2 regions of the Bradyrhizobium sp. HKCCYLS20291 genome follow, and region 1 is predicted to be linked to the other one. Evidence: riboswitches for the same ligand, from Rfam matches in the RefSeq annotation. Region 1 holds a riboswitch; the other holds the start of a gene.
What was found. A riboswitch is a leader RNA that binds a small molecule or an ion and turns the genes downstream of it on or off. The one in region 1 is predicted to bind cobalamin.

Region 1 (11,250 bases):
TGACCGTAATGAAATCGTCACAAATGACAACAGTCCGGATTTGCACGGAGCCGCTTTCGCCATTCGGCGTTGCAGCGGAGACAACGCGGCGATCGCTCTTGCCGCCACGCCGCTCCCTGACCCCGATCAGCGCTCGGCGCCGCCGCTCTCGAGCAGCCGCTCGCGCACCAGGCGTACCGCACCGCGGCTCCAGGACTCGTTGGCGCCGAGCCGTAGCCCGCTGTCGCCTGCGGCGATCAGCGCACCCGTGTCTGCCTGACGGACGCGAAAGCCGATGATGTATTCGGTGCGGCCGATCCGCCGCACGATCCCGAACAGCGATTGCTGGGCGCCGAGTGCGCGGGCAGCACGGGCTTCGCAATCCTCGCAGGTGCGCATCGGCTGCTCCGGCGAGCGTTCGCCGACGTTGTCGACGAGCCGGTAGCGGGCCGACTGCTGCAGCAATTGCCGCACTGCGTCGGTCGCCGCCTGCAGGCTCTTGCGATCCGTCTCGGTCTCGCCGAGGGCCGCGCCGGCGCTGGTATCGTCGAGCTCGAACGGCAGCAGCACCAGCCGGATCGGCTCCGGCGCCAGCGCGTCGCGGACCTGACGCGACACGAACAGCTCGGCACGCTCCCACGCCTCGTCGCTGTCGCCGCGGAAGGTGAAGACCTTGTCGAACAGCACCCGGTGCGACGCGACGTCGATCGCCGCGGCCCGGGCCCACTGCACCAATGTCGAGAGCTTCTGGACCCCGCCGGTGATCACGATCCCGGCCCCCGCCGCGGCCGCCATGCGCAAGCGGTCGTCCGGAGACGCATCGCCCGGGCAAGCCGGCGCGCAGGACGGACTGACCAGGCGCAAGCGCGCGTCAGCGGCGACATCGCGCTTAAGCGCGGTGACGAAGGTCTGCAGCCGGCGCTGATGCGCGGCCGTCTGGTCGGCCGGCTCGCCCGACGTGTCGAGATAGCTGAATTCGTCGACCATCACGGCCGGAGCCTGATCTGACGCCGCGACGGAGCCCGCGCCGCAGAGAGCAGCGAGCGCGAAAACGAGGCAATGGACGAGACGGCGGTTTGACATCGGAACTCCCCCGGCATGGTGTTGCACAGTCCGAGCCTAGGCGCGCTGCGCCGAGGCTGAACCGGCGGCCCTCCCGGCGGAAGACGGGAAAATTTCACGACGTCCGGTCATCCAGGCCACAGCGCTTCCGGAGCCGGCGGTTCTGCCCTTAAATGCCGGCTGGGCGGCCAAGGACGCGCAGATGATGTGGACCCGCTACGACCTCAAATATCGCCTGACCTTGCGCATCGCATTGGTGTCAGCGTTCTGCTTCGCGGCGATCTGCGCCTATGTGCTGTTCGACATCGATCGCGCGGCACAGGCGCGCAACGCTGCGGTCGCCGAGATCGCCGCGCGGACGCTGCAGCTGCAGCAGAACAAGATGCACTGGGTCAACAATCCCCCGGCGTCGTTTCCCGACCTCGAAGCGATCGCCGCGGCCGCGATGGCGCCCGGCCTCTGCATCGCCTATCGCGATCTCAGGGGCGACATCGTGCAGCGCATCTGCGGCGGCTCCGATGCCCAGACGGACCAGCCGCCGCGCACCTTCGCCTGGCTCTACGAGCGACTGTTCGCGCCCGGCCGCGAGACCACGCGGCCGGTGCTGTTTCGCGACAACAGGACCGGCGATGCCGTGGTCGGGATCGATGCCGGGGTCATGACGGCGAACGCCTGGCGCGAATTGAGCCGGCTGCTGCCGGTGCTCGGGACCGCTTTTGTCCTGCTGTGCGTGCTGGCCCATGCGGCGCTGGCCCGCGCGCTTCGACCGACGCGGCTGATCCGCGCCGGGCTCGAGCGCATTGCCGCGAACGATCTATCTGCGCGGCTGCCGCCGTTCGATCTGGCCGAGCTCTCGGCGATCGGCGATGCCTTCAACCAGCTTGCCGAAGGATTGGAGACGGCGCTGGCGCAGCGCAATGAACTGACCCGGCGCCTCATCGCCCTGCAGGATGACGAGCGGCGCCATCTGGCGCGCGAGCTGCACGACGAGTTCGGCCAGTCGCTGGCGGCGATCCGCGCGCTCGCGGCCTCGATCCGTCACACCGCCGCGCAGGATTGCCCGGCGCTGACCGGCGAATGCGACAGCATCGCCCGCACCGCAACCGACATGATGGACACGCTGCGCGGCGCCTTGGTGCGGCTGCGGCCGCCCGATGTCGAGGAGCTCGGTTTGGCCGCGAGCCTCGAAGGCCTTGTTGCCGGCTGGAATCGGCGGCAGCAAGGATCAACCCGGTTCGAGATCGCGCTGTCGGGGCGGATCGACCATGTCCCCGACATGATCGCCACCAACCTCTACCGCATCGCCCAGGAAGCACTGACCAACGCCGCCAGGCACGCCGCCGCGACCCGCGTACGGCTGCAGCTGGCGGTGCAGCCCGAGCCAGGTGATGGCGGCGAGGTCATCGCGCTCATCGTCGACGACGACGGTCCCGTGCGCGAGGCGGTCGGCAAATCCGGCATGGGACTGCTCGGCATGCGCGAGCGCGTCGCCTCCCTGGCCGGCCAGATGAGCTTTGCGAGCGGAGCCGACGGCGGCGCGCAGCTCCGCGTCGTCATCCCCGTGCCGGCCGCATCCGGCCCGCCGACGCCGGCTGCGCTCGGGCGCGCCGCATGAGCACGCACGGCGGCACCATCCTGCTGGTCGACGATCATGCCGTGGTTCGCGAGGGCTATCGCTCGATGCTGCAGAAGCAGCCGGGGCTGCGGGTGGTCGCCGAGGCTGCCGATGGGGCCGAGGCCTACCGGCTGTTCAAGGAGGTTAGGCCCGACCTCGTCATCATGGATCTGACCATGCCGGGCGTCGGCGGCATCGAGGGCATCCGCCGCATCCGGCAGTGGGACCGCGACGCGCGCATCCTGGTCTTCACCATGCATGAGAATGCCGGCTTCGCGGTGCAGGCGATCCGGGCCGGCGCGCGCGGCTACGTCACCAAGAGCAGCCCGCCGGAGACGCTCGTGCGCGCCGTGATGGACGTGCTTGCCGGTGGGCTATCGATCAGCCCGGACATCGATCACGAGCTGGCGCTCAGTCGCCTGTCGGGAGAGACCGTCGCGAGCGACGTCCTCACCGCGCGCGAGTTCGAAGTGATGCAGATGCTGCTCGCCGAGCGCACCACCGATGAGATCGCGGCCGCCCTCCACCTCAGCCCCAAGACGATCGCCAATCTGCACTCGCTGATCAAGGACAAGCTCGGCGTCGCCACCGACATCGAGCTGGTGCGGCTGGCGTTGCGCCAGGGATTGTTGACCTGAGGATTGTCGACCTGAGCCTGTCGACCTCAGGGCCTTCAGGCGCCGTGCGAGACGGCGGGCCCCGCACGCGTCGCCTCCCCCGCCTCATCATCGGCAATCAGGTGAAACAGCCGCCCCAGCCGGCGCTGCACGCTCATGACGGCGCGGTCGACGTCGCTGATCAGGCTGTCGCCGAGGATGACGTGCGGGATCTCCCAGTTGCGGCCGCTGCGGACGTCGAGCGCATGAATGGCGGGCACGCGCGCGCTCTCGCATCCGGGCTGGGCCTGGATCGCCTGTTCGACCAGGCAGACGAGCTCCGCCTGGGTCTTGCCCGTCGTTGCCATGCCGGCCGTCAGGCCTTGCCCGCCGGCGTCAAGCCGAGCCGCTTCGCGATGATCCGGTCGACCGTCCGCTTCGGCAGTATCCGCACGATCCATTGCTGCAGGGCATCCGGCGCGATCTCGTAGCGCACCTTGGGCGTCGCCGCCGTCAGGGCCTCCGCCACCTTTTCGGCGATGGTCTCGGCCGGCAAACCGGTCTTGCCGAGATGCAGCATGAAGCTGCGCACCTTCTGCAGCGCCGGGAAGAACGGCGAGCGCTGGTACGGCGACAGGTCGACCTCCTCCGCCTTGCCCCAGATCGGCGTCTTCACCGCTCCCGGCGCAATGATGACGACATCGATGCCGAACAGCATCATTTCGCGGCGCAGGCTCTCCGACAGCCCTTCGACCGCGTGCTTCGAGGTCGAATACGGCGCCAACAGCGGATTGCCGTTGCGGCCCGCGACCGAACTGATCATCACGATCCGGCCGGGCCCGCCGCGCATCGCAGGATCGGCCCCGAGCAGCGGCGCGAAGGCCTGGGTCGCGATGACAGGGCCGATGACGTTGACCTCCAGTTGGTGGCGGAACTGCTCGATCGGCAGCTCCGTCACCGGACCGGCGACGGCGATGCCGGCATTGTTGACGAGACCGGCGAGCGCCTCGCCGTCGAGAGCCGCGCGCACCTGTTGCGCCGCGGCCTTCACCGCCGCCTCGTCGGTGACGTCGAACAGCAGCGGCGTAAAATTGGCGCCGAGCTCGGCGCGCAGGCGGTCCGCATCGGCCTGTTTGCGAACGCTCCCGAACACCCGGAAGCCGCGTGCGAGGAGAAGCTTGGAACAGGCGAAACCAATGCCGGTGGACGCACCAGTGACGACGACGGATTTCATGGCGACCTCAATGATTTGCGGAGCGATTATCGCACGGGATGCGGCCTCATGCTGAGGCTGATTTTCACGCGCCGGCGCCGGTCGCGCCCATCGCGTTCCGGCCCGCATCGCAAGGAAAATTTCGCTCAGCCATCGCCATCGTCGCAGGACGGCGCGTTGCGGCAAGAATGTGGTTTAGCATTCGATGCTTGAGACGATCACAGCCGAGGTGAGCTGGCGGAAGCGGAGCGTGAAGATGAAGAAAAGCTTCTGACCTTATGAGATCGTTAACTTTTCCTTTATCGTCCGGATCGCCTTGCAGGTCCTCGGATCGGGCCGCCACCGCGGTTCGCCGAAGCCGGGTGCTCTCACGCAGGCGGCACCCTGCTTGGCCTAGCAGCTTCGGCTTAATTTTTCGTATCCGTGTTTCTCCGGAGTTCTACGCCACGGCCGCTAACACATTGTTAGCGCCCGTGCCGGACGCTGGAGCAACCGACAGCTGCAAAAGTGAAGCCGGAACGCGTCGCTGCCGCGTCGGTCATTCCCGAGGCGAGACGAGCGTCAACGTGCATCAGTCAGAACAGCTTCCGCAGCCGGACCGTTCAATCATCTCCGAGCTCGAGGACGCCGTTCGCAGCGGCTCGTCCGAAAAGCGCGTCCATACGCTCCGCCAGGTCACGAACCTGTTCCTGCACGACGGCGAGCGTCTCAGTGAAGAGCAGATCAAGGTTTTCGACGACGTGCTGTGCATGCTCGTCTCGCGCGTGGAAACCCGCGCGCGCAGCGAGCTCAGCAAGCATCTGGCGCCGGTCGACCATGCGCCGGTCGAGGTCATCCAGCGGCTGGCGCGGGACGAGGAGATTTCCGTCGCCGAAAGCGTGCTGATGCATTCGACGCGGCTGTCCGAGCACACCCTGGTCGAGGTCGCCGCGACCAAGGGCCAGGACCACCTGATGGCGATCTCCAGCCGCCCGCATCTGACCGAGGCGATCACCGACATCATCGTCGACCGCGGCGAGCGCCGGGTGATCCGCAAGCTCGCCAACAACCAGACCGCACGCTTCTCCGAGACCGGCTATACTGGGATGGTTGCCCATGCCGAGGACGACGACGAATTGACCGAGATCATCGGCCTGCGCGTCGACCTGCCCAACCGGCATTTGCGCGATCTGTTGCGCCGGGCGACCGATGCGGTCCGCGCCAAGATGATGGCCTCCGCGCCGCCGGTGCTGCAGCAGGAGATCAAGAAAGTCATCAAGTCCATCGCAGACGTCGCCCGCACCGACGGCGGTCTCGTCGGACGCGACTTCACACTGGCCGAAGAGGCCGTGAAGCGGATGAAGGGCCTCAACGAGCTCAACGACCCCGCGATCTCATTCTTCGCCGAGACCCGCCGGTTCAGCGAGGTCGCGGCCGCGCTCGGGCTGCTCAACAACCTCCCGACCGAGATGATGGCCAAGGTGCTGGAAGGCCCGCGCACCGACATCGTGCTGATCCCCTGCCGCGCCGCCGGGCTGCCCTGGTCGGTCGTGGCGAAGATCCTGACCCACCGCCCGATCAAGCACGGCATCGACAGCGACACGCTCAAGCTCGCCGAGCGCGACTACGCGCGGCTGTCCCACGACACCGCCCAGCGCACCCTGCGGTTCTGGATGGTGCACAACAGGGTGGAGAAGTGAGCAGCTAGGCCGCCCCCGACGGCGTCCGTCGGTCGGCCGCCGGCAGGACGCGGGACAGCAGCCAAGCCGCCGAAGCTGCGACCAGCAACAGCAGAACACAGGTCAAAATGGTCGGAGCGTGAGACGGCAGCAGCTGCCAGTCCGGCCCCACGACCACGCCGCTATCGAATGTCTCGCTGCTGTTCGAACACAGCGCGGCGAAGGCCGGATCTGCGGCGATCTCGGCAGCGATGCGAGCCTCCAGCGCTCGTGCCGCGGACTGGGTGCCGGGCATCGTCGCCAGATGCGCAAGCAGGGCACGCGTGGCGGCCAGATCGGCATGGGCGCATTCGTTGAACGGGCTCGCCTCGTCGGTCAGGCTGCCGGGAACGAGGCCCCACAGGCAGGCGAAATGCTGCAGGCTGACGAAGCCCGTCAACCGGCGCAAGGTCGGGTCGGTTCGGGCCTGACGCGCGGCGAGCTCGACGATCTCCGAACGATGACGGGCGACCACCAGCATCTCGCCATGACCGATCGCCGGAATGGCGAGACCAATCGTCGTGCCGTCCGGCGACCGCGGGTGATGCGCGCCGGCCGGCATCGCCGTGAGGAGCGAGGCCAGCACCATGATGACGGCCAGCGATCGGCCGGCGACCGCACTCCACCCCGCCGTCATCGCTCGTCCTTCAGCGGCACCAGCGCCGCCAGCGTCCAGCGCCCGCCGACGGCCGAAAGCCTGGCGCGCGTCAGCGGCGCAACGTCGATGCGCCGGAACGCCGCCGGGCCTGCGCCGATCGCCTGCGCGATCGCCGCGCGCATGACCGTCGCATGCGTGATGGCGAGAACCGAGCTGTCGACCGCGAGCAGGCTCTCCATCCAACCGGCGACGCGGGTCGTCACATCCGTGAAAGATTCCCCGCCATGCGGGGCCGCGTGCGGATCGCGCAGCCATGCGGCGACGCCCTCCGGCGTCTCCGCCTGGACTTCGGCGAGCGATCGTCCTGCCCAGCGGCCGAAGTCGCAGTCGCGCAGCGCAGGCTCCGTCTGCGCGTCGAGGGCGAGCGCTTCGGCGGTGTCGGCGGCACTGCGGGCCGGGCTGCGCTGCGCGGCGTCATGGGACGGCAGCCGGCCGACCAAGCGCACGATGCTGTCTCGCCCGCGCGCATCCAGCGGCTCGTCGGCAGGAAATGCCATCGCCGCCGTGGCTGGCGTGGCCGCCGCACAGATGAGATGCAGGCGCGCCTTCATCGCCGGTGCGGCCGTTCAAGCGCGGGCGCCATGCGGCGCCATCAGACGCTCGGCCATCACGCCGAACAGCAATCCGAGCGTGGCCCACATGATCGCCTGGCCGCCAAGCGAGGCGATGCGGAATTGCCAGAGCACGGCGGCGGGAAACGCCTCGGGCACCTCGTTCACATCCGGCAGCGCGAGGCCAACGCCGGTCATCACCGCGATATAGACGACCGCAGCGACCAGGGCCGCGTTCCAGGCGCCGAGCCGCGGCAGCAGGCGGCTGCGCAGCATGCCGGCCGCGACCATCGCAGCCAGCGAGATCAGGATCATCGCAAAATACAGGCTGGTGCGCATCCCGATGGTCTCGGCGAGGCCGACCGACGGCGGGTTGGCCGGATATTTCAGCATCGGCGTCAGATAGACGGCGACGAAACCCAGCATCGCCAGCACGGCCGAGCTGGCCCGCGGACCGAGATCTGCCATGCGCCGGAAGGCGAGCGCAAAGGCCAGCGCGAACAGGCCACCAAACGCCGTGCTGTAGACGACGACGCCGCTCAGCAGTCCGATTCCAGCCTGGACCGCGCGGCTGACCAGTTCGGGCTCGGCCGGGACAGCCGGCACCGGCTGCCCCTTGGCCACCGCCTCCTCGGCGCTGGTCTTGGCTTTGGCCTCATCGATCATGGTCTCGAACGCGATCGCATGCTCGACCGACGATTCGCCGGCCAGCTTGAGAAAGCCGAAGGAGAGAATTGCGGCGACGAGGCCAGCCAGCATGCCGCGCAGGAGCAATCGCCCCGTCATCGATCGTCTCTCGAACTATCAGGAAGCGCCGGTGTCACGGTCGAGGCCGGCGATAGGCGAGCTCCGCCGTCCCGGAGCCGCCCGTTCAGTGGCAGGGGAACCCGAGGAGATGGCGTCCGTCATGGACGAATTCGTGGACATAGGCGCTGTTGAAGATCGCAGCCGCGCCCTCTTCGACGCCGACGAAATAGATGCCGAGCACGAGCATCAGGCCACCGAAGATCGCCCACGGCAGAATCTCGCGGACGGGAATGGCGGGCAGAGAGACCGGAAGAGACGTCGCTGTTGCCACGGTGAGGCTCCTTGAATTGCATCTTAGATTGCGGCGCGGGTCGCCGAGGCGGCGCCGGACCGGCGCGCCAGGGCAACATTGATCACGACCGACACTATAAGCGCGGCCACCGGGGGTCGGAAGTCGAAAATGATCCTCAGCGCCTCCGGGGACGCGGCGAAACCGTCACGGCCTGCGTCAGCTGTCGAGAAGCCGGACAGGCCGATTGACATCATCGAGGATGGGCTCCTAACCTGATTTCCGACGGTGCCCCTTGACCGGGGCTCAAAAGGGAATGCGGTGCCGGACACGTCTCGCAAGGGACATGATCGAAGGCCGCAGCTGCCCCCGCAACTGTAAGCGGCGAATCTCGCGCCAAATGCCACTGGGAAATCTCGGTCCCGGGAAGGCGGCGTGGAGGTGACGACCCGCGAGCCAGGAGACCTGCCGTCAGCCGTGGTCACACGCGAAGGTGCCGGTCGGGGCGTCTATTGGCATCGTTTCTACGTCGGATCGCATTGTCCGGTGTGGAACCTCGTTCGCGGTGACGTGCCACTGACGTCATGCCGAGGTTCCCTCGTGTTCTCCTTCCTGTCTGTCGCCCGGCGCGAACGCGCCGGCCTGTTGTCGTCGACCGTCCTGTTCATCATCACCACGCTCGGCACGGTTCCGGCCGCCGCCCAGCAATCCGCCTCTCCCAGCCTGTTGCCGCCGGTCGAGGTCGACGCGCCGCGGCCGCTGGCAACGCCAAAGCCTGCCGCGCAACGCGGGGCGCAGCTGCCGCGCGCACGCTCATCGCAGCCGGCAGCCGCGCCAAACGCCGCCGCCAACGCCCAGCTGGTGGTCAGCCCGACCGGCATCGTGACGCCGGCCGCCAACGTGGCCAACGCGATCACGGTCGTCACGGAGAAGGACATCGCCACGCAGCAGTTCCGCAGCGTACCGGACATCCTCGCGGCCATTCCCGGACTGAACGTCGGGCAGGCCGGCGGCCCCGGCGGCCAGACCAACGTCTTCATGCGCGGCACCAATGCCAACCACACCAAGCTGATCATCGACGGCATCGATGTCGGCGACGTCACCAATGGCAATGGCGCGTTCGATTTCGCGCATCTCCTGGCCGCGGACATCCAGCAACTCGAGGTGCTCCGCGGGCCGCAGAGCGGCCTTTATGGCTCGGATGCGATCGGCGGCGTGATCTCGGTGATCACCCGCAAGGGCGACGGCCCGGCGCGGGCGACCGCCTCGCTCGAGAGCGGCGCGTTCAAGACGTTCAACCAGAGCGCCGGACTGAGCGGCTCCCAGGACAATGTCAACTACGCGGTCAATGTCGCCCATCTGCATGCCGGCGACGTGCCGGTGACGCCGTGGCAATTGCTGCCGGCGGGACAGAAGGCGATCGGCAACGCCTACGACAACCTCACCGCCTCGACCAAGCTCGGCGTCGACCTCAACGAGGCCTGGACGCTGAATTCGGTGATCCGCTACACCGACGCAACCCTGCTGTTCACCGGCGACAGCGGCTTTCCCAGCACTCCCGACACGACTCAGAGCAACCACACCATCCACCAGCTTGCGATGCGCGAGGAAGCCGTCTGGTCTCTGCTCGGCGGCCGCATCAAGAACTACTTCGGCGTCAACTATGTGAACGACTGGTCGTCCGACCTGACGGCCGGCAATCCGGTGGCAGCGGTCGCGACCGGCGAGCGCTTCAAATATGACTGGCATGCCGTCACCGAGCTGGCGCCGCACAACAACCTGATCGTCGGCCTGGAGCAGCAGACCGAGCGGCTGAAAACAGCCGATCTATCCGCCGAGAACGGCAACAACGCCGGCTTCATCGAGCTGCAGACCGAGTTCGCAAGACGGGTATTCCTGGTCGCGAGCCTGCGCAACGACGTCAACGACCAGTTCGGCAGCCATGGCACCTACCGGATCGCGCCGGCGGTGATCCTGCCGGTCACCGAGACCAAGCTGAAGGCAAGCTACGGCACCGGCTTCAAGGCGCCGACCTTGAGCCAGCTCTACCAGGATTTTCCGGTCTTCAACTTCTTCGCCAACCCGAACCTCAAGCCGGAGGAGAGCACCGGCTACGATGCAGGGTTCGAGCAGCCGCTGTTCGACGACCGCTTCCGCTTCGGCACGACCTACTTCCACAACAGCATCACCAACCTGATCAACTTCAACGACACGTTCACCTCCTACGCCAATGTCGGGCTCGCCACCACCGAGGGCACCGAGAGCTTCGTGGCGGCGAAGCTGACGGACCGGCTGTCGCTGCGTGCCGACTACACGTTTACACGCGCGGTCGATGCGGCGACGGGTCTGCAGCTGCTGCGACGGCCGAAGGAAAAGTGGAGCGCGACGGCGGTGTGGACGCCGCTGGACGCGTTGACCTTGTCAGCCACGGTGCTGCGCATCAGCGACTGGCTCGACGTCAGCCGCGACGGCATGACCACCGGCCTCGTCGCGCCCGGCACCACGGTGGTGAACCTGCGCGCCGACTACGCGGTCTCCGACCAGGTCAAACTGTTCGGCCGCATCGATAACCTGTTCAACCGCCACTATCAGAACCCGACTGGCTTCCTGGCCCCAGGCCTCGGCGTGTTCGGCGGCATCCGCGTGGCGAGTTTTGGGGTGCAGTAGCACGTCCCCCAGCCAGCGAAGCCCTGTCATCGACGTCACGAATGCACTACCATCAACCCAAGAGGAGACGACCCATGGCTCTCGATAACATGACATCATCAGCGGAGGCCCGCCTCACGCCCGTCCCGCAGCGGCATGCTGCCGTGTTCTGCTTCGCGTTGCTGGTCGTCGCCTGT
Region 2 (11,250 bases), on a different contig from region 1:
CCTTGCCCGGCAGCCATTCCAGCGTGCCATGCGCGCCGAGATGGATCATCGCATCGATGCTCTCGACCTCGCGCAGATGCGCATAAAGCGCGACATAGGCGTGCCGCGGCGGCACGGTGGTGTCGTGATAGCCTGACTTGCGGTCGGCACGGTTGCCGCGGTCCGGCTGCAGCAGGATCGAGAGCTTTCCCGCGCGCAGCACAGGGAAGCGAAACGCGCCGTCGCGAAACGCCGGATCAGCGTCCGCCTTACCCCAACTGTCCAGCAGGGCGCGCCGGAGCTCATCGGGCAACAGCGCAAGCGCGCGTCGATGATTCGACAGCGGCACGACAAGCTCATCCGTATCATCCCGCAGCAGCGCATCCAGTTGCGCGGTCGTCGGAACCTCACCGACGTCGTATCCAGCGTCAGCCAGCAGCCGGGCGATGGCGGCAGCGCTCGCGCTCGTATCGAGGCCGACGGCGTAGCCGCGGCGGCCGCCGCGCGCGGGGTAGTCCGACAGAACGAGCGCGATACGGCGCTCACTCGCCGGCAAGCTTCGCAGCCGCGCCCATCGCGCCGCAAGCTCTGCGACATAGGCGATGCGATCGGTTTGCGGAGCATAGCGCGACGCGCTGAACTGGAGGCGCTCGTCCGCAGCCGTCTCCCCTTTGAACGCGATGGTCCGCGCGAGCAACCGGCCATCGAGCTCCGGCAGCACCACATTCATGGCGAGGTCGGTCGGCGACAGCCCGCGCGACGAGGTCGACCACGCCTCTTCGGTGCTCTGCGCCTGCACGATCTGCAGCACGGCTGCGTCCGCGACGTCCAACACGGTCGTGCCGTCGTCGCGCAACGCCGAGAACGCGGTGGCGTTCAGGATCACTGCAGGCCGCCGCTGCCGGAGCAGCCGATTCAGCGGCTCGACGATGCTGGGATCCTTCAGGCTGGTCACCGCGACCGCTAGGACCGAGAGCCCGTTGCGCTCCAGCGCCCGCATCAGTTCGGCGATTCCTGCGGTGTCTGCCGCGAGAAGGCTCGCACGGTAGAACACGATCAACGCGGTCGGGCGCGCGCCGTCGCAACGACAGAGTTCATCGACGGCAACAGCGCCGCGGTCCGGCACGAAGCCGACGATCGAACCGATCGCGACCGGCTCGGCAAATGTCGTCTCGCGGCCGAGCAGCACGGCGAGATAGCGCAGGCACTCGCGCGCATTGCCGACGCCGCCTTCGTGCAGATAGCCGTAGAGCTGCGAGGAGACCTCCGCGGGCAAGGTCGAGAGTTCACCAAGCCTGTCATCGGCGCGATCGTCGCCGGGCAACGCCGCGAAATGAATGTTGCGGCTGCGGCAAACAGAGGTGATGCGCTCGAGCCCGTAGCGCCAATAATCGAGCCCACCGAGGCAGCGCACGACGACGGCGCGCGCGCTGCTCACGACGCGATCGATGTAGAGATCGACCGACATCGGGTGCTTCAGCCGCTTCAGGCTGGCGAGGCGAAGGCTCGGCAGTTCCTCGGCCGAGGCGGACCACGCCTCCGCCAGCGCCGACAGGTCCGTGTCGGAGAACGACAGCACGACGATGTCGGCTGGCGACTGCGCGAGATCCACGGCCTGTTCGAGGTCGTCGAGATCAGCGCCGGATGTCGCCAGGAGGTGCATCGCCCTCGCCTAGCCCGCGACCAGCGTCTTGATGGCCGCGGCATCGAGGCCGCGCTCGCCGATCACCACCAGGCGCCCCTGCCGCGCTTCACCGGAGCGCCAGGGCCGCTCGAACTGATGCTGAATGCGGTTGCCGACGGCCTGCACCAGCAGACGCAGCGGCTTGCCCGCGACCTCGACGAAGCCCTTCACCCTGAGCACGTCGTGCGCCTCGACCGCGGCCGCGATGCGGTCCACCAGCGCCTCCGGCGAGGCCTGCGCCGGCACGTCGAGCACGAAACTCTCGAAATCGTCGTGATCATGCTCCGCCTCGTTGTCGTGATGCGAAGGGCGCGCCGCCAGATCGTCCTCGGCGGCCGCGCCGAGTCCGAGCAGCACCGACGCCGACAGCCTGCCGTGCTCGGTCGCGATCACCTTGACGGCACGTTGCACCGTCGTAGCGATCTCGGAGGCGACGTCCTTGCGCTCCTGCTCGCTCATCAGGTCGCTCTTGTTCATGACGACGAGGTCGGCGCAGAGCAGCTGGTCCTCGTAGACCTCCTCGAGCGGATTGTCGTGATCGAGCGATTCGTCGGCAGCGCGCTGCGCGGCCAGCGCTGCGGGATCATCGGCGAAGCGTCCCGCCACGACCGCCGGCCCATCGACGACGGCGACGACGCCATCGACGGTGACGCGCGTCGCAATCTCAGGCCAGTTGAAAGCCTGCACCAGCGGCTTCGGCAGCGCCAGCCCGGACGTCTCGATCACGATGTGCTCCGGCGGCTCCTTCTGGTCCAGCAGGCTCTTCAATGCGGGTACGAAATCATCGGCAACCGTGCAGCACAGGCAGCCGTTGGAGAGCTCGACGATGCGATCCTCCGGACAGTCCGGCACGCCGCAGCCTTTGAGAATGTCGCCGTCGATGCCGACGTCACCGAACTCGTTGACGATGATCGCAAGCCTCCGGCCGTTCGCCGTCTCGATCAGATTGCGCACCAGCGTGGTCTTGCCGGCGCCGAGAAAACCGGTGACGATCGTGCAGGGCGTCTTGGCGAATGACTTCGTCATGACCGCATCATCCTTCTCTCATCGCTGTGCCGGCAGCGTCGGCACGCGCGCAACGGTGTTCTTGCGGATATATTCGGGGCGCTCGCGCCAGGCCGGCAGGCCGGCCTCGTGGCGCTGATGCAGCTGGGCGAACGTCAGCACGTCCGCCACATGCAGGTCCGGGTCGAGCGCACCGAGCACGTATGTCCATTTGCCCGGCGCGGTCACCGCCACCGTGCAGGACCGATTGCAATTGGACAGGCACTCGACGCCGACCACGGCAACGCCCACCCGCTGCTCAGTCGGCACCGTCTCGATTGCCGCCAGCAGGCGGGCTCCCGCCCGCGGCTGATCCGACGCAGCATCAGCCAGCTGCGTGCGACACGTCGTGCAGACGAACAGCGTCGTCTCACCGATCTGCGATGCCGTCATCAGCCGATCACGCCCGCGGCCGTCGCCGCAGCGACTCCGCCCACCAGCACGATCGCTGCGCCTGCGAGGCGAACCGCGAGCGGCGCAACCGCGTGGCCCTTGGCCGACAGCAGCTTGACACCCAGGAACGCCCCCGCGGCGATGACGGTCTGAATCACGAGCAGGCCCGTGAGATAGGCTCCGAGCGGAGCAGTCTCAGCACCGACGATCGACTCACCCAACGCGTAGCCGTGGATAACGCCAGTAAGGGCGAACAACGCGGCGACCGGCACCACACCGAAACGGCCGCGCATCGCGACCACCAGGCCGACCGCGGCGGTGGACAGGCCGACCAGCAGCTCGGCGGCGGGAATGTTGGCCTTCGCCAGATGGACAGCAACGCCGGCAATCATCGCCGTCGTGAAGGCCTGCACCGGCGCAAAGCCGCGGCCGAGCAAGGCCGCGACGATGCCGGCGCCGACGATGGCAGCCAGATGATCGAGCCCGATGATGGGATGGCCGAGGCCCGACAGCAGGCCCTGCGCAAACGTCTGCGGCAACTTACCATCCATCATGTGATGCGCGAAGGCGGGCTCGGACGCGAGCAGAATCAGGCTCGCGGCAACGAAACACGTGGTGCGATTGAACGTCATGGCCGTCTCCGTCGCTTGCCGGCTCCCCCAGAGGGCCGGACGATGCGCTGCATCCGACGGCATCCCGCCCTTTCCGGCAGGATCATAACCAGCATCGCGACTCCCCGCGCGACGGGTCGGCCAACAGCAGTGTCGACGGCAGGTCTCCTGGCTCTCGGGTCGCTGCGTGAAGCCACCTTCCCGGTTTCCCAGTGGTGCTTTGGCCTCACACTCGCCGATTACAGTTGCGGGGGCAGCCACGGCCTTGGGTATGACCCCGCACCATGTTCCCTAAATCTCTCCTTTCGGAGAACCGTCATCTGTTAGATACGGGTCGCGCCAAAGCCCGTCAATCGGAATCGTCCCCCATGGTCCCTGCCCCGCCGCCTCCTGCCTTGCCGCGCCTGACGCTGGTGCTCGGCGGCGCGCGCTCCGGCAAGAGTCGCCATGCCGAGGCGATGGTCACCGCTCAGGCATCGCCGTGGATCTATATTGCGACTGCGCAGGCGTTCGACGACGAGATGACCGCGCGCATCGCGCAGCACAAGTCGCGGCGCGCCGAGGGTTGGCAGACATTGGAGACCACACATGATCTCGCCGGCCTCGTTCGCGCCGAATCGAAATCGCGGACGCCGATGCTGATCGATTGTCTGACGCTGTGGCTCAGCAACGTGATGCTCGCCGACATGGACGTTCCGGCGCGATGTGCCGAGCTGATCGAGGCGCTTGCCGCGACAGAAGGCCCGATCGTCGCCGTGTCCAACGAGGTGGGTCTCGGCATCGTCCCGGACAACGCGCTCGCGCGCGCGTTTCGTGATGCGCAGGGACGACTGAACCAGGATGTGGCGGCGATCGCGGATCGCGTGATCCTGATGGCGGCCGGCCTGCCACTGACATTGAAGTGAAGAGGAGAACGAGCAGATGACCGAGAGCGCCGACGATGCGCGCCACAAGGCCAAGATGGAGAACCGCAAGGCCATTCAGGATGCCGAGGTCGCCTCCAAGACCGTCGAGAAAGGCCTGCTGATCGTCCATACCGGCAAGGGCAAGGGCAAATCGACGGCCGCCTGGGGCCTCATGCTGCGCGCGCTCGGCCGCGGCTTCCGCATCGGCGTCGTGCAGTTCGGCAAGGGCGCGTGGGAGACGGGCGAACGCAAAGCGATCGAGCGGTTCGGCGATCAGGTGTCCTGGCATACGCTCGGCGAGGGCTTCACCTGGGAGACACAGGATCGCGCGCGGGACGTCGCGGCGGCGGAGCGCGCCTGGGCGAAGGCGAAGGAGCTGATGGCCGATCCCGCGGTCTGTCTCCTGATCCTCGACGAGCTCAACATCGCGCTGCGCTACGATCACCTGCCGATCGATGACGTCGTTGCCACGCTCGCCGCACGGCGGCCGGACCTGCACGTCGTCGTCACCGGGCGCAATGCCAAGCCGGAGCTGATCGAGGCCGCCGATCTCGTTACCGAGATGAACCTCGTGAAGCACCATTTCGCGGCCGGCGTGAAGGCGCAGGAAGGCATTGAGTTCTAGGCCATGGCCGCGCGCGCCATCATGTTCCAGGGTACCGGCTCCGACGTCGGCAAGTCGCTGATCGTCGCCGGGCTCGCGCGCGCGCTGACATTGCGCGGCCTGAAGGTGGCACCGTTCAAGCCGCAGAACATGTCGAACAATGCGGCCGTCACCGCCGACGGCGGTGAGATCGGCCGGGCCCAGGCGCTGCAGGCGCGCGCAGCGCGGCGACCGATGACGGTGCACATGAATCCGGTGCTGCTGAAGCCGCAGAGCGAGGTCGGCTCGCAGGTGGTCGTGCAGGGGCGCGTCATCGGCAATGCGAAGGCATCCGCCTATCAGGCCATGAAGCCGCAATTGATGACGGCCGTGCTCGACAGCTTCCATCGTCTCGCCGCCGATGCCGACATCGTGCTCGTCGAAGGCGCCGGCTCAGCGTCGGAGATCAATCTGCGTACCGGAGACATCGCCAACATGGGCTTTGCGCAAGCAGCGCAGATCCCTGTGGTGCTGATCGGTGACATCGATCGCGGCGGGGTGATCGCCAGCCTCGTCGGTACCAAGGCCGTGCTCTCGCCCGACGACGCGGCGCAGATTGCTGGTTTCCTCGTCAACAAGTTCCGCGGCGACCCGGCCTTGTTCGCCACGGGCATGAACGAGATCGCGACACGCACGGGATGGGCCTCGCTCGGTCTCATTCCACATTTCCGCGGAGCAAGTCGTTTGCCCGCAGAGGACGCTCTTGGCCTTCCGCCGCAAGCCGACCAACAGAGCCGGCGGCCGAAGGTGGTCGTGCTCGCCTATCCCCGCATCTCGAATTTCGACGAGTTCGATCCGCTGCGGCTGGAAGCTGGCATCGGCTTGCAATTCCTGCGGCCGGGCACGCCGATTCCGGGCGACGCCGCTCTCGTCATCCTGCCGGGATCGAAGGCCACCATCGCCGATCTCGCTGCCTTGCGCGAGACCGGTTGGGACATCGACCTGACCGCGCATCTGCGGCGCGGTGGCCGCGTGCTCGGCATCTGCGGCGGCTATCAGATGCTCGGGCGCACGATCAATGATCCCGCTGGACACGAAGGCGCGCCCGGTTCGGTCGCGGGGCTCGGGCTGCTCGATGTCGAGACGACGCTGACGGACGACAAGGCGCTCCGCGAGGTCGACGGCACGCTGACGAACGAGGATGTGCCGTTTCGCGGCTATGAAATGCACATCGGCCGCACCGACGGGCCGGCGGCCCGGAGCCCCTTCCTCGTTTTCTCCGACGGCCGCCGCGACGGCGCTGTTACGGCCGGCGGTCAGGTTGCCGGCTGCTACGTCCACGGCCTGTTCACGGATGATCGCCTGCGCGCGCAATGGCTGCGCAGGCTGAATGCGACGGCGAGCGGACTGTCCTACGAGAGCGATGTCGAGAGGACCCTGGACGCGCTCGCGGCGCATCTCGAGCGGCATGTCGACGTCACCGGCATCCTCGCGCTAGCGCGTGAGCCTGCACCGCGTGCCGCTACAGCACCCTGATGAGGAAGATGACGCCGATGACGACAGCCTGGATCACGCAGGCCAGGCGATAGAGCCGCAAGGCGCGCCGGATGTCGGACGCATCGAGGTTGGCCCGGCCATCGCCCATCCAGGCATCGGCGACCAGATGACCGTGATAGACGCGAGGCCCGGCCAGACGCAGCGCCAGAGCCCCCGCCATCGCGGCCTCCGGCCAGCCGGCATTCGGCGACCGATGCTTCGAAGCATCATGGGCAACGGCCTGCACCGCGGCTGCCGGAGATCCGCCCGGGACGAAGCCGGCAGCTGCCGCGATCCACAGCGCCGACAGCCGCGATGCCGGCAGGTTGATGAGATCGTCGAGCCGCGCTGCCGCCCAGCCGAACGCACGATGGCGCTCCGACAGATGGCCGATCATGCTGTCAGCCGTGTTGATGGCCTTGTAGATCAGGATCCCAGGCAGCCCGCCCACGGCCAGCCAGAACAGCGGCGCCACGATGCCATCCGAGAAATTCTCAGCAAGACTTTCGACGGCTGCACGCGCGACGCCGGCTTCATCGAGCCGCTCCGGATCGCGCCCGACGATCATCGCCACCGCGCGGCGGCCGCCGTCGAGCCCGTCCATTTCGAGCGCTTCCGCGACTGCGGCAACATGCGTGTCGAGGCTCCGCTGGGCCAACAGGCTGCTGGCAAGGCAGCCGAGCAGGATCGTTGCGACCGGCTCGCCGGCGACCGCCCGCAGGATCCATGTGGCAGCCAGCCCGATGGCCATCATCGCGACGACGAGCAGAGCGACCAGCCCGATGCCGCGCGCCCGGCGGGCGGCAAAGTCGGCCGCAGCCCCGTTCCAGCGATCGTCCGCCCATGCTATCAGCGCGCCCATCCACATCACGGGATGACCGATCCGCTGCACCAAGACCTGGGGATAACCGACCGCCGCCTCGATGAGGAGCGCCGTGAGCGCGAGAGAGACGAACATCGATCTCCGCTAGAGGACAGACATGGACGATACAGCGACTAGCACGCGCGCGGACCAGCCGGAAGCGATCCTTCACGGCGGCGATCTCGATGCGATCAGCCGTCGCTACCCGGATGCGCCACGGCCGTGGCTCGATCTGTCGACCGGAATCAACCCGATACCCTACCCGCTCCCGACGATCCCGCCTTCAAATTGGGAGCGTCTGCCTGCGAAGTCCGACGAGCACGCGCTCAACGCGGCCGCCGCCGCGCGCTACGGCGCCGGCGCTCCCGACAGCATCGTGGCCGCACCGGGCACCCAGGCGCTGCTGCAACTGCTGCCGCGGCTGCGGCCGCGCTCGAGGGTTGCGGTGCTGACGCCGACCTATGAGGAGCACGCTTTGTGCTGGCGCCGCTGCGGTCATCGCGTTGATCTAGTCGACGCGTTCGACGCCCTTGCGGATGCAGAGGTTGCAGTGGTCGTGAATCCAAACAACCCGACCGGCCGCCTGCTGCCGCGCGAAGCACTCGTCGGTCTGGCCGCGCGGCTGCGCCGGCGCGACGGTCTGCTGATCGTCGACGAAGCCTTCATGGACCTCTATCCCGCCGATGCGAGTCTTGCGGCCGACCTGCCACCGGCGACGATCGTGCTGCGCTCCTTCGGCAAGGTCTACGGCCTCGCCGGGGCACGACTCGGTTTTGCGATCAGCTCCGCTGACATCGCGCGGCAGCTGCGTGACGAACTCGGACCATGGGCAGTGTCGGGACCTGCGCTCGCGATCGGGACCGCCGCGCTGGCTGATGACGACTGGCTGCAGCAGACGCGCGCCCGGCTGGCGAAAGATTGTCTGCGGATGGACGCGCTTCTCGACAAAGCCGGCTGTCGTGTGATGGGCGGGACATCGCTGTTCCGGCTGGTCACAGCGGTGAACGCGGCTGAGATCGCCGATCGGCTGGCCCGCCACGGCATCCACGTCCGGCGTTTTCCGGCGCAGCCGAGCTGGCTGCGCTTTGGCCTGCCCGGGCAAGAGCCCGATTGGCAACGACTGGCACAAGCGCTCGGTCAGGCGTCCTAAGCGAGCACGCAGGCGGCAAGCAGCAGGGTTTCGGTCACTTCGATGCTGGCGCCGTGGCAGTCGCCGGTGATGCCGCCGAGCCGAAATTGCCAATAGAACGCGATCGCCGGGATCAGCACGATCGCAAGCAGCGTCGGAACCGCGCCGGCGAGCGCTCCGATTGCGAGCACGCCACCCCAGGCGAAGATCACGTTCCAGCCGACGCTGTTGGCGATGCTGGCGCCGAGCCCGGGCTTCAGGGACAGCAGCGTCTTGTTGCAGATCAACGTTCCCCAGCGCGCCCAGGCCGGGATGAGCAGCAGCGCCCAGGCTGTCGGGCCGGTCGCCAGCTCGGCGAGCAGCACCAGCTTGGCGGCGATCTGCAGGCCGATCGCGACGACGGCGAAGCTGCCGGCATGGGGATCGCCAAGCACCGCGATGAAGCGCTCCGGCTTGCCATGCGCGGCGCCGAACGCGTCGGCGACATCGCCGAGCCCATCGAGATGCAGCGCGCCGGTGATCCAGATCCAGGCGACGAGCACGGCCAATGCAACGATCCAAGGATCGGCGGCCTGCAGCAGCCGCGCCACGACCGCCAGACACGCCCCGATCACCAGACCGGCGGCTGGAAACCAGGCCGACGCCCGCGCCAGATCGTCCGGCCTCGTGTCCGCAATCCGCGGCGTCGGCAGCCGGGTCAGGAACTGCAAGGCGATCCAGAATTCACGCGTGCTCATGGCTGCATGATCTCGACGATCTCGCCCCAGGGCACGCCCCCGCCGCCCTGTCCGGCCTCGAGCGTGATCCGGGTTCCCGGATGGATGCGCAGGCTCCAGAGCTGGCGCAACGGCCAGCCGAGCAGATGCGACAGTGCCGCGCGCATGGCGCCGCCATGGGTGACCACCAGCACCGGACTCGCGTCCGGGCGAGCGACGATGCGATCGGCCGAGCGCGCCACCCGTGACTGCAGGTCGACCCAGCTCTCACCGTCAGGCGCAGCGATAGCGGGATCGGCGTAGAATACCTCGAGCAAGGCCGCCCCGCCCGGTTCAGCCATGACATCCTGGCGCTTGCGTCCGTCCCACCGACCGAAGTCGAGCTCACGCCAGTCCGCGTCGATGTCGAGCGCGCAGCCGGTCTGCGCGGCGTAGTCCTCAGCTGCCGTCCGTGCGCGCGCCAATGGCGAACTCACGACGCTCGACCAGATGCGGCTTTGCGTCTGCCGCCTGAATTGCTGCCAGCCCAGCTCATTGAGCGGCCGGTCGGTGCGGCCATCGAGATAACCGTCCCGCCCTGTTGTGCCGTGCCGCAGAAGATCAATCCGCATCAGCCGTCGCGCCCGGAGACGGCGGCCTCCGCGAAGGTGGCCATGCCGTTGTGGAGCGCGCAGGCCAGCCGGATGATCGGGAGCGCGGTGGCCGCCCCCGAGGCCTCGCCCAGGCGCAGATCGAGATCGATCAGAGGACGCGCGCCGAGCGCCTCGAGCACCATGGCATGGCCACGCTCGGCCGAGCGGTGCGAGAACAGCAGCCAGGGCCGGCACGACGGATTGAGCCTGACCGCGACCAGCGCCGCGACCGAGACGATGAAGCCGTCGATCAGCACCGGCCAGCGCCGTTGCGCGGACGCGATGATCGCGCCGGCCAGCGCGGCGATCTCGAGGCCGCCGACGGCTTCGAGGATATTCAGCGAAGCCGCTCCCGAGGTCAGCCCGTGTCGCGTCAGAGCGGCGGCGATGACGGCCGCCTTTCTCGCCCGACCCTCGGCATCGAGACCCGTGCCGCTGCCGACGATGTCGGCGGGTGAACAGGACAGCAGCGCGGCGGCGATGGCGGCGGCTGATGTGGTGTTGCCGATGCCCATCTCACCGAAGATGATCATGTCGGGGGCCTGATCGGCCTGCCGCGCGACGGCGCGCCGCCCGGCCTCGCAGGCGAATGCGACCTCTTCCGCCGTCAGCGCCGGCTCGCGGCTGAAGTCGCGCGTGCCGCGCCGCGGCTTGTCGACCACGACGCCGGGGACGGGATCGCTCGCCAGCGTGCCGACGTCGACCACCTCGAGCGGGCACCCCAGGCTGCGCGACAGCACCGAGATCGCCGCGCCGCCGCCGGCGAAATTGTGCAGCATCTGCACGGTGACTTCAGGCGGATACGCCGAGACGCCTTGAGCCGCGATGCCGTGATCACCGGCGAACAGCACGACCGGGACGCGATCGGCCTGGGGCCGGTCCGCCGCCTGCAGCGCCGCCAGCTCGACCGCCATTTGCTCCAGCCGCCCGAGCGCGCCGAGCGGCTTGGTCAGCTGCGCCTGTCGGTCGAGCGCCGCCTGCCGATGGGGCTCGGACGGCGGCGGGCAATCGAGGGAAATCCAGTCGGGAAGCACGCAAGGTCTCTCGTGGAAGCAACGGGGGCGTTCCGATTGCCACCGCGACCGGCCGATGACAAGCGCTCCCGTCCGATCAATTCAGGACGGGAAGTCGGCCGCCTTGACCTGCATGCGGTCGGCGTGCAGCGACCAGTCGCGC

Region 2: it holds a riboswitch for cobalamin, as region 1 does, so the genes downstream of both, ACQR07_RS11815 (HupE/UreJ family protein) here and ACQR07_RS06985 (TonB-dependent receptor plug domain-containing protein) in region 1, are expected to answer to the same signal.

The regions. Positions count from the first base shown of each region.
Region 1 covers NZ_JBNPTO010000002.1:608,668-619,917, forward strand. The annotation lists gene ACQR07_RS06930 (DUF2380 domain-containing protein) at 127-1,062, opposite strand; gene ACQR07_RS06935 (HAMP domain-containing sensor histidine kinase) at 1,247-2,656, shown strand; gene ACQR07_RS06940 (response regulator) at 2,653-3,294, shown strand; gene ACQR07_RS06945 (hypothetical protein) at 3,330-3,620, opposite strand; gene ACQR07_RS06950 (SDR family oxidoreductase) at 3,629-4,486, opposite strand; gene ACQR07_RS06955 (DUF2336 domain-containing protein) at 5,032-6,144, shown strand; gene ACQR07_RS06960 (hypothetical protein) at 6,149-6,799, opposite strand; gene ACQR07_RS06965 (histidine phosphatase family protein) at 6,796-7,371, opposite strand; gene ACQR07_RS06970 (CbtA family protein) at 7,387-8,157, opposite strand; gene ACQR07_RS06975 (CbtB domain-containing protein) at 8,243-8,449, opposite strand; gene ACQR07_RS06980 (hypothetical protein) at 8,473-8,664, opposite strand; cobalamin riboswitch at 8,677-8,894, shown strand; gene ACQR07_RS06985 (TonB-dependent receptor plug domain-containing protein) at 9,008-11,074, shown strand; gene ACQR07_RS06990 (hypothetical protein) at 11,149-11,250, shown strand, end outside.
Region 2 covers NZ_JBNPTO010000004.1:219,050-230,299, forward strand. The annotation lists gene cobN (cobaltochelatase subunit CobN) at 1-1,642, opposite strand, end outside; gene cobW (cobalamin biosynthesis protein CobW) at 1,652-2,689, opposite strand; gene ACQR07_RS11810 (DUF1636 domain-containing protein) at 2,708-3,100, opposite strand; gene ACQR07_RS11815 (HupE/UreJ family protein) at 3,100-3,732, opposite strand; cobalamin riboswitch at 3,853-4,044, opposite strand; gene cobU (bifunctional adenosylcobinamide kinase/adenosylcobinamide-phosphate guanylyltransferase) at 4,080-4,616, shown strand; gene cobO (cob(I)yrinic acid a,c-diamide adenosyltransferase) at 4,633-5,241, shown strand; gene ACQR07_RS11830 (cobyric acid synthase) at 5,245-6,735, shown strand; gene cbiB (adenosylcobinamide-phosphate synthase CbiB) at 6,722-7,693, opposite strand; gene cobD (threonine-phosphate decarboxylase CobD) at 7,716-8,747, shown strand; gene cobS (adenosylcobinamide-GDP ribazoletransferase) at 8,744-9,463, opposite strand; gene ACQR07_RS11850 (histidine phosphatase family protein) at 9,460-10,053, opposite strand; gene cobT (nicotinate-nucleotide--dimethylbenzimidazole phosphoribosyltransferase) at 10,053-11,108, opposite strand; gene ACQR07_RS11860 (hypothetical protein) at 11,190-11,250, opposite strand, start outside.